DNA from 4 places in the Gorillibacterium sp. sgz306347 genome. Region 1 is predicted to be linked to each of the others. Evidence: riboswitches for the same ligand, from Rfam matches in the RefSeq annotation. Region 1 holds a riboswitch; each other region holds the start of a gene.

What was found. Region 1 has a riboswitch for cobalamin ahead of AC6I6H_RS16960 (S-layer homology domain-containing protein). Riboswitches for the same ligand answer to the same signal wherever they lie in the genome.
Region 2: another riboswitch for cobalamin. It lies ahead of AC6I6H_RS13315 (anaerobic ribonucleoside triphosphate reductase); the one in region 1 lies ahead of AC6I6H_RS16960 (S-layer homology domain-containing protein).
Region 3: another riboswitch for cobalamin. It lies ahead of nrdI (class Ib ribonucleoside-diphosphate reductase assembly flavoprotein NrdI); the one in region 1 lies ahead of AC6I6H_RS16960 (S-layer homology domain-containing protein).
Region 4: another riboswitch for cobalamin. It lies ahead of AC6I6H_RS10610 (S-layer homology domain-containing protein); the one in region 1 lies ahead of AC6I6H_RS16960 (S-layer homology domain-containing protein).

Annotation. Positions count from the first base shown of each region.
Region 1 covers NZ_JCAPET010000035.1:11,064-13,236, forward strand. The annotation lists gene AC6I6H_RS16955 (MFS transporter) at 1-711, opposite strand, end outside; cobalamin riboswitch at 874-1,075, shown strand; gene AC6I6H_RS16960 (S-layer homology domain-containing protein) at 1,240-2,173, shown strand, end outside.
Region 2 covers NZ_JCAPET010000022.1:64,823-66,995, forward strand. The annotation lists gene AC6I6H_RS13310 (pyridoxamine 5'-phosphate oxidase family protein) at 69-488, shown strand; cobalamin riboswitch at 660-860, shown strand; gene AC6I6H_RS13315 (anaerobic ribonucleoside triphosphate reductase) at 994-2,173, shown strand, end outside.
Region 3 covers NZ_JCAPET010000045.1:23,374-25,546, reverse strand. The annotation lists gene nrdE (class 1b ribonucleoside-diphosphate reductase subunit alpha) at 1-783, opposite strand, end outside; gene nrdI (class Ib ribonucleoside-diphosphate reductase assembly flavoprotein NrdI) at 761-1,129, opposite strand; cobalamin riboswitch at 1,287-1,489, opposite strand; gene cls (cardiolipin synthase) at 1,656-2,173, shown strand, end outside.
Region 4 covers NZ_JCAPET010000016.1:34,209-36,381, forward strand. The annotation lists gene AC6I6H_RS10600 (glycosyltransferase family 4 protein) at 1-11, opposite strand, end outside; gene AC6I6H_RS10605 (TraR/DksA C4-type zinc finger protein) at 110-841, opposite strand; cobalamin riboswitch at 995-1,192, shown strand; gene AC6I6H_RS10610 (S-layer homology domain-containing protein) at 1,319-2,173, shown strand, end outside.

The DNA.
Region 1 (2,173 bases):
GACCGGGGCCGCCATTACAAAGAAGATCCCGCTGAACACGAAAAATGCCTTGATGTAGGCGTGGGAGGCAATGTACCGCAGGCCGAGGCGGAAGTCGGCGAAATAGCCGGCCTCCTGCGGCTGCCCGGCCTTGGCGTGGGCCGGAACGCGGAGGAACAAAAGCAGCGTCAGCACGCCCACGGCGGCGGTCGCCACGTCGATAAGCAGAATAACCGCCATCGGCACCGCGTTCATCAGCGCCCCGCTTGCCATCGGGGCGAGCAGGGTCACCATCGCCTGAATGCTGCCATTCGCGCCGTTCACGCGGGGCAGTTTGTCTTCCGGAACGAGCTGCGGCACAAAGGCTCCGACCGCCGGCGTTTGCACGCCCGTTCCAAGCGCCCGGATAGCGGAAATCAGAAAAAGCAGCCAGAGCGCGTCATACCCGAGCAGGAACAAAACCGCAAGCACCAGCGTGGAGAGCGCGATCGCGGTGTCCGCCGTCATGATCAAAACCTTGCGGTTGAAGCGGTCCGCCCAAACCCCGGCGAAAGGGGAAAGCAGCAGCGTCGGCAAAAAGCCGCACAGAATCATCACGGTCATCATGGAGCCGGATTTGGTGGTCAGCGTGATGTGCCAAAGGATAGCATACTGAACGAGCGACGAGCCAAACAAAGAAATGGTTTGACTGGCCAGAAACAGCACGATGTTTTTCTTCCAAGGGGGTGCCATTCGCTTTTTTCCTCCTTGCCTTGCCGGCTGGTTTTCCTATCGTACCATATCGCCCAGGCCATGCGAAACCGGCCTTTTTTCGACGTTTGCTCTCTCTTCGCGACCCCGTTCCCGGAACTCTTTTAAGAAAAAGCATGACAAATGGAAAATAATTGGTTATGATAGGACCAATAGGAAACGGGTGCCAATTATTCAGTTTTCTAAACTGAACCGGAATTGGTTAAAAGGGAAGCCGGGTGCAAATCCCGCGCGGTCCCGCCGCTGTAAGAGGGGAATCCTTGCAAACATGCCACTGGACAACCGGGAAGGCTGCAACGGGTGACGATCCTTAAGCCAGAATACCTGCCTGTTTCTTTTCACCATTCTACGAAGGATAGGAGAGGTGTATTTGGCATGCGGAAATTTTGCTTCTCGAGGGACGATCCTCCGCGCGCGTTTGACAGTCCGCCCGATTTGCCGGAAGTCTAGCTTCCGCGAACCGACTGCTTCAACCCAATGCGCAATTTCCAAAGGAGGAATCGATCAAGCATGAACCGAAAACGCTGGACAGCCTTACTTTTGATTCTCGGACTTCTCTTCACTGTACTCCCCGCTCCCGTCAGCAAAGCTTTTGCAGAGACGGCGCGGACGACGCCGGCCGGTTACATCACCGTTACCGTTGAAAAGTTTACGCTTGGACAAGGGTACGCCGTAGAACCGGTGAACGTTCCTTTTTATGCCGGTGAAAACGGGGCTGCCGTTCTGACGCGCGTCCTGGGCACCGGGAATTATCAGAACTACGGCACGGTCACAAGCGGCTTTTATCTCTCCAAGATTCGCGACAGCTCCACGGCTTCGCTCGCAATCCCCGCCTACATACAGACGATGGTGACGGGCGGCGGAGACACGATCGGCACGAAGGCCGATCCGGACTGGCTCGGCGAATTCGACTACACCAGCATGGCAGGGTGGATGTACACCGTCGACGACGCCTTCCCGAATTTCGGCATGGCGGACTACTACCCGGCGGACGGCGACGTGTTCCGCACCCAGTTTACCGTATATGGCTACGGCGTGGACCTGGGCGCGGACTGGGGCCCGCCCGTTATCGACCCCGCCGACAAAGACGCTTTGACCGCCAAGGTGGCGGAAATCAACAGCAGTCCGAACAAGGCGGCGCTTTTGGCCGATCCGGACATTTACGCCGCATACCAGCAAGCCTACAGCGCTTTATCCAACATGGAAAGCAGCCAGACGAGCGTAGATCAAGCATTGACCGATCTGAACACGGCCTTGTCTTCGGCCGCATTCCAAGCAGGAGGAGCCGCTTCGGCGGCTTCTTTTGCCGTGAGTACCGCAGCGGCGAATGGACAGGCCAAGGAGCAGCTGGACCGCAGCCTGGCCTATCTGGTTTCGACCGTCAGCGCCCCCAAGTTCGGCACCGGCAACGGGGAATGGACGGTGCTGGCGCTGGCGAGGGCGG
Region 2 (2,173 bases), on a different contig from region 1:
CCGCAGGGTACACTAATGGTAGTGCATGGACAGCCATGTGGACCCCATCAGACGAGGAGTGAACGGAAGTGGAGAAACAGGAACTGGAGCAAGCGATCGGCCGGGCGCTTTCCGAGAACAAATTCGGCTCTTTCGGTACGATTGAGCAGGGAAACAAGCCCAAAGTCCGTTATATGGCTATTTTCCACGAAGGCCTCGATATTTATTTGGCCACCGACCGGAAAACCCACAAGGTGGAAGAGCTGCGCGAGAACCCGCACGCCTGCCTGCTGGCCGGTTATGAAGCCGGAGGCAGCAAAGATTTGCTGGAAATCGAAGCGACAGCGGAGGTCACGAAGGACGAATCGCTGCGACAAAAGGTTTGGAATAAGGAGCTGGAAAAGTGGTTCACCGGCCCGGACGATCCCGATTATGTCATTTTGAAGCTGACGCCGACCCGAATCGAATACACCGGAAAGGACAAACATAACGCCGTTTGGACGCCTTGATGCGTTCACGTCTTTGCCATATTTACGATAAGGCCGCAAAGGGGCGCGGGAGCGCTTCCGGGCGGCTTTTTCCGCTTTTTCGGCCGGAGCCGGGCAAAAAATCGAAGTGGGGAGATTTTGCGAACAGCATTGACTTGGACTATATATTGATGTAATGTCGTCTCTGCAACTACATATTGTATGGCAAGGGGTGCAAAAGCCGGTTTACTGATACCGGCCCGCTTAATAGGGAAGCCGGTGCAAAACCGGTGCGGTCCCGCCACTGTAATGGAAGAGTCTCCGGATAAAGTTGCCACTGGCCGTCGCGCCGGGAAGGCGTTCCGGGGATGACGAGGCCAAAGCCAGGAGACCTGCCCCGCCGCCTGGAAGAAGGACCCTGCGAGGACAGGGAGCCATTCAAAGACCGGCACGCTTTCGTATGGAAAGCGGCTCTCTCTTTGCGCTCCCTTTTTTTTGCAGCCGCTTCTACTGAACCGAACGATATATTTGGAAGGGATGCGCTGATATGATCACAAAGATTCGCAAACGAGACGGCCGGGAAGCCCCATTCGCTGTTGAAAAGATCGGACAAGCCATTTGGAAGGCTTCCTCCGCCACCGGCGAGGCCGGCTATGAAGAATCCTGCCGGCTGGCCGAGCAGGTGGCCGCCGAGCTGGGCAAACGGGAATCCGAGCATCCGGTTCCTCCGGTGGAGGAGATTCAGGATACGGTAGAACGGGTCCTGATGAAGGCCGGTCTGATGGGAACCTCCAAAGCCTATATTCTTTACCGGGCGGAGCGCACCCGGGCGCGGGAAATGAGCAACCGGCTCATGAAGGTATATGAGGACTTGACCTACCGCGAGGCGGAAGCCAGCGACCTGAAGCGTGAGAACGCAAACATCGACGGCAACACGGCAATGGGAACCATGCTGAAATACGGCTCCGAGGGAGCGAAGCAGTTTTACGAATTGTTTGTGTTGAAGCCGGAGCACGCCGCCAGGCACAAAGAAGGCGACATTCATATTCACGATCTGGATTTTTTGACGTTGACCACAACCTGCTGCCAGATTGATATCGGCAAGCTGTTTAAAGGCGGATTCGGAACCGGTCACGGGGAATTGCGGGAGCCGAATGACATCCAAAGCTATGCGGCCCTCGCCTGCATCGCGATTCAATCCAATCAGAACGATCAGCACGGCGGCCAAAGCATCCCATCCTTCGATTACGGAATGGCCCCCGGCGTCGCCAAAACATATATCCGCCATTATCGCACTCATCTGATTAAAGCGCTGGAGCTGCTGCACGGGGCGGACGCGAAGCTGACGGGCGCCGTTACGGCACTGATCGCCGAGCTCGCCGAAAAAGAGATGCAGCCCCGTCTTGCGCGCGACAAAGCGCATGCCGAAGCGGAGCTGAAGGCGCTGGCCAGGCTGACCGGCGACCGTGCGGTCAGCGAGCGGGCGCAGCGGTTCGCGCTGGAGAACGCGGAAGCGGAAACGAAGCGCAGCACGTACCAGGCGATGGAGGCGTTTATTCACAACCTGAACACGATGCACAGCCGCGCGGGAGCGCAAATTCCGTTCAGCTCGATCAATTACGGAACGGATACGAGCCCGGAAGGCCAGCTGGTGATGGAAAGCCTGCTGCTTGCCACCGAAGCGGGGCTTGGCAACGGGGAAACTCCGATTTTCCCGATCCAGATTT
Region 3 (2,173 bases), on a different contig from region 1:
TTTGCTGTCCAGAAACTCCATGACGTCCCAGCCGAAAATGTTGTAATAGGCCGCTCCCGAGCCTTTGCGCTGGCCCATCTGGTCGGCATAGGAGAATGCGTCCTCCATGAGCTTCAGCACCGGCATGATGCCTTTGGCCGCGCCTTCGACGCCTTTGATCGGCTCGCCGCGCCCGCGCAGCTTGGACAGGTTGACCGCGACCCCGCCGCCGACCTTGGAAAGCTGCATGCAGGTGGACAGGCAGTAGTTGATCGAATTCAGCGAATCGTCCATTTCGAGCAGGAAGCAGGAGACCATTTCGCCGCGGCGGCTTTTGCCGGCGTTCAGGAACGTGGGCGTAGCCGGCTGCACGCGCTGCTCCATGAAGGAAACGGCAAGCGTGCGCGCGGTTTCGGCATCGCCTCGGCCGAGATGCAAAGCGACCGCCGCCGCCCGGTCGGGCAGCTGCTCCAGATACAGCGATTTGTCATTGCTCTTCATCGCGTAGTCGGTGTAAAACTTGGATGCCGCCATATAGGAAGCATAGGTGAACGGCACTTCATGGGCGGCGCGGAAGACGCTCTCAATCTCTTCGCCCGTGTACTGCCGGCGGAAGTCCTCGTAGTAATCATGCTCAATCATGTAGACGACCTGCTCCAGATAGCTGCCGAACGTAAGGCTGCGCTCGCGCACCTCCTCCAGAAACGCCTCAACCGCTTCTTTATCCTTTTCCAGACGATAGAAGCCGTCCGGTCCGTCCGGTCCCTTTTGCATCAACTGGTTATTTAACTGAATGTACCGCAAGCTTCTCCAGCTCCTCCCGAAATCGTTTGATGTCGCCGGCGGTTCCCGCCAGCTCGAATTTATGCAGTACCGGCACGCCGTACTCCGTCGAAATGGTATCCGCGCTTTTCGCGAACCCGTGCCCCCAGTTGCGGTTTCCGCTCGCTGCAACGCCGCGCAAGAGCCCTCCGTTTTTCTCCAGAAACACCCGGGTGCGGGGCGGAATCTGGCCGAACCCGGTTGTATAGGTTACCAGCGCGAACGGCTCGGATACCTGCGTGTCGTCTCCAATCTGAACGGAAGGGAGCCCGAGCTTTCCGGCGAAGCGGCGGACGTTGCCGGTTTTGGAATCGTAAACGACGAGCATGCGATCACCTCTTTGTGTATGTACCTTGCGCTTCAACCCGTGTGCGCAATGAAAAAGGGGGCACCCGGACGGTCGGCACGGGTGCGCCCCTATGTGGTCTGCGGCCAAACGCAGAACGATAGCGGATCGCGACACCGGCCCATTCTCCGTGGGCGTGCAAGGTGTTTGCAAACGGGCAGGTCTCCTGGCTCAGGCTTCTGCGCAGCGTTCGCCTTCCCGGATTCATCGGACGAATCCAGTGGCGTCTCGAACGGCTGCTCGGCCTTCACAGTGGCGGGACCGCGCCGGCTTTGACCGGACTTCCCTATTAAGCCTCTACTCTATCTATAAGAGAAAGGCACCCGTTTGAATCAATATCTTGTGATAATGATTAAAATAACTCGATATATAGTGCTTGTCAAATCTTTTTTTGTCAAGTCTGTGAAGTCGAAAGGGGAATATGCTACCATGGGTGCAGAACCGTGTATGATCTTCCGCGGCCGCCGTTTGGCTCGCCGTTCGTAAACTTGATCCCCGGGGTGCAGGCATGCTGAAATTCAACGACATTTACTCGGTTGTCTCCATTGCAAACTTGATTCTGGCTGCGTTTGTTGTGTTTTGGGAACGCAAGAAGCCGGAAACGACCTGGGCCTGGGTGATGGTGCTGCTGTTTTTGCCCGGCGTCGGGTTTGTGCTGTATCTGATCCTCGGCCAAACCATGAGCCGTCGCAAAATATACAAAATCCAGGAGGCCACCCAGAACGGGCTGGAGCGACTGATAGAAGGGCAGCGGCGCATTTTCCGCGAAAGCCGCATCAAGTTCAACGATCCGATCGCCGCCGATTACCTGGACATGATCTACATGAACCTGACCAGCAGCTATGCTTTTTACACGCAGGACAACGAGGTCAGCGTATATACGGAGGGCAACGAAAAATTCGCGGCGCTTCTGCGGGATATTGCACAGGCCAAGCATCACATTCACCTGATGTACTACATCGTGCGCAACGACGAGATCGGACAGACGGTCATCAACGCCCTGGCGGCCAAAGCGGCGGAAGGGGT
Region 4 (2,173 bases), on a different contig from region 1:
GTTGCCTTCACCCGATCCCGCCTCCTTGTTTCGTCTGCGTTCAGTATATTCCGCAGACGGGGAGGCGGGTGGGGACTAGCGCAGGAGAGGCGAAAAAGGCGCAGCCGGTTTAGTCGACCGGCTTGCCGCGTTCCGCCGCCGAGCGCTCGGCTTCAAAAACGGCGTCTCCTTCGTCATTTTGCAGGTAGCGGTCGTATTCCTTTCCGCGTATGGCCCTTCGGTTGGCGCCGTCGATGTCGGTGGCGGCGAAATCGTCCATTTTCTGAACGCTGCCGTCTCCGTTGCCGCCGCCTTTCGAATCGGTATAGCGGAAGCGGTCGGGATCGTCGGCCATGGCCGGAGAATCGGAATTTCCATATTCCTCGACAATGCGCCAGGCGTCGTTGTCGTCCCGTTCGGCCTGCTCGGTCACGTAATGACGGTCCGTAACGCCGCGCCCAGGCACCATCACTTCTTCTTCGACCGGACGGCTGTCGGATACCTCCTGCATCTCGGAATGCTCCACGGTGAACCGGGTCCATGGAATCGCTTCAAGGCGCTCATACGGGATCGGTTCCCCGCTTTTCTCGCAGATGCCGTACGTGCCGTTGCCAACCCGTTCCAGAGCGGCCTCTACTTCGGCAAGCCGGGATTGCTCGGATTCATTCAGCGCCAGGTCCCGGCTTCGCTCGAAAAGCTCGGTCCCGGTGTCGCCCGGGTGGTTGTCCGCCGCCGTCAGCTCGCCGGTGGAATCCCGCAGCGACTCGTTCTCGTTTCGCTCTAGCTGGGCGTTCAGCTCGTTACGTTCCTCCTCCAGGCGGGTGCGCAGCGTTTTTATTTGATCTTCATTCAAATGTCTCATGGTGTCGAACCTCCCGTTGATAGGTTGAACGGCCGGCATGCAAGGTGTCCGGCCGCAGGCTTTCTACTTCTCTATTACCCGTCAAGGAGCTCCGCCAATCCTCGGGCGATGTGGACAAACGGGTTCCGAAAAGCTATGATAATAGGACAAGTTCATAACCGTTTCGGGCAAAGGTGCGGGTTTGGCTGTCGAACAAACCCGCTTAATAGGGAAGCCGGTGCGAATCCGGCGCGGTCCCGCCACTGTAAATGCCGAGCGGCTTTTCACACGCCACTGTTTCTGCCGGACGGGAAGGCGAAAAGCCGTGTTTGACGCATGAGCCAGGAGACCTGCCTTGCCCGGGTGTTTCTGATTCTTCGGGGGGTGGGATAAGAAACGATCGTATTCGCATGTCCATGCGCACCAATCCGCCACCTTCTTCAGAGGCGGTTTTTTTTGTGCCAATCTATCATTTTATGAAGAAAAGAGGCCTGAACGTTGAAACGAAATTCATCTGTTGTTGCACTTGTCCTGTCTTTTCTGCTGCTGCTTTCCGCCGCGCTGCCGGCCGGCGCATTCGCAGCCGAAGCCGCGGTAACCGCGGAAACCGGCGTATCGGTTGAAGAAGCCGTCTATTCCGCGGCGGACTCAATCACCAAAGGCGGCGTCGACTCCGATTGGGAAGCCGTCGGACTGTCCCGGCTCGGCGCGGACGTTCCCGCCGGTTACGTTTCCAAGCTGGAAGCGTCCGTGAAAGAGGCCAAAGGCCAATACGGCAGGGTTACCGACGCCGCGCGCACGGTACTGGCACTCACGGCGCTCGGCAAGAACGCGGCCGATTACGCGGGTTACAATCTGATCGCCGGTCTTGCGGATCATGCCAAGATGACGAATCAGGGTCTAAACGGGCCTTTGTATGCGCTGGTCGCTTTGGATGCGGGCGGGTATGAGATTCCGCAGGGAGCCGCCTGGACCCGCGACAAGCTGATCGCGTACGTTCTGGATGCTCAATTGGCCGACGGAGGCTTCTCCTTTACGGGCGACGCAAGCGATCCCGATCTGACCGCTTTTGCGCTGACGGCGCTTGCGCCTTACAAAGACCGCCCGGCCGTGAAAGCAGCGGCCGACAAGGCGGTTGCGCTGCTCGCCAAGACGCAAAACGCGCAGGGCGGCTACACGACCTGGGGCACGGAAAGCAGCGAAACCGTTGCGCAGGTCATCATCGGCCTGACGGCACACGGCATAGACCCGACGGAAGCCCGGTTCACCAAGGGCGGCGTCAGTCTGGTGGACAAGCTGCTGACCTTCCGCGACGACAAAGGCAGCTTCCGTCATGAGCTCTCCGGCGAGGCG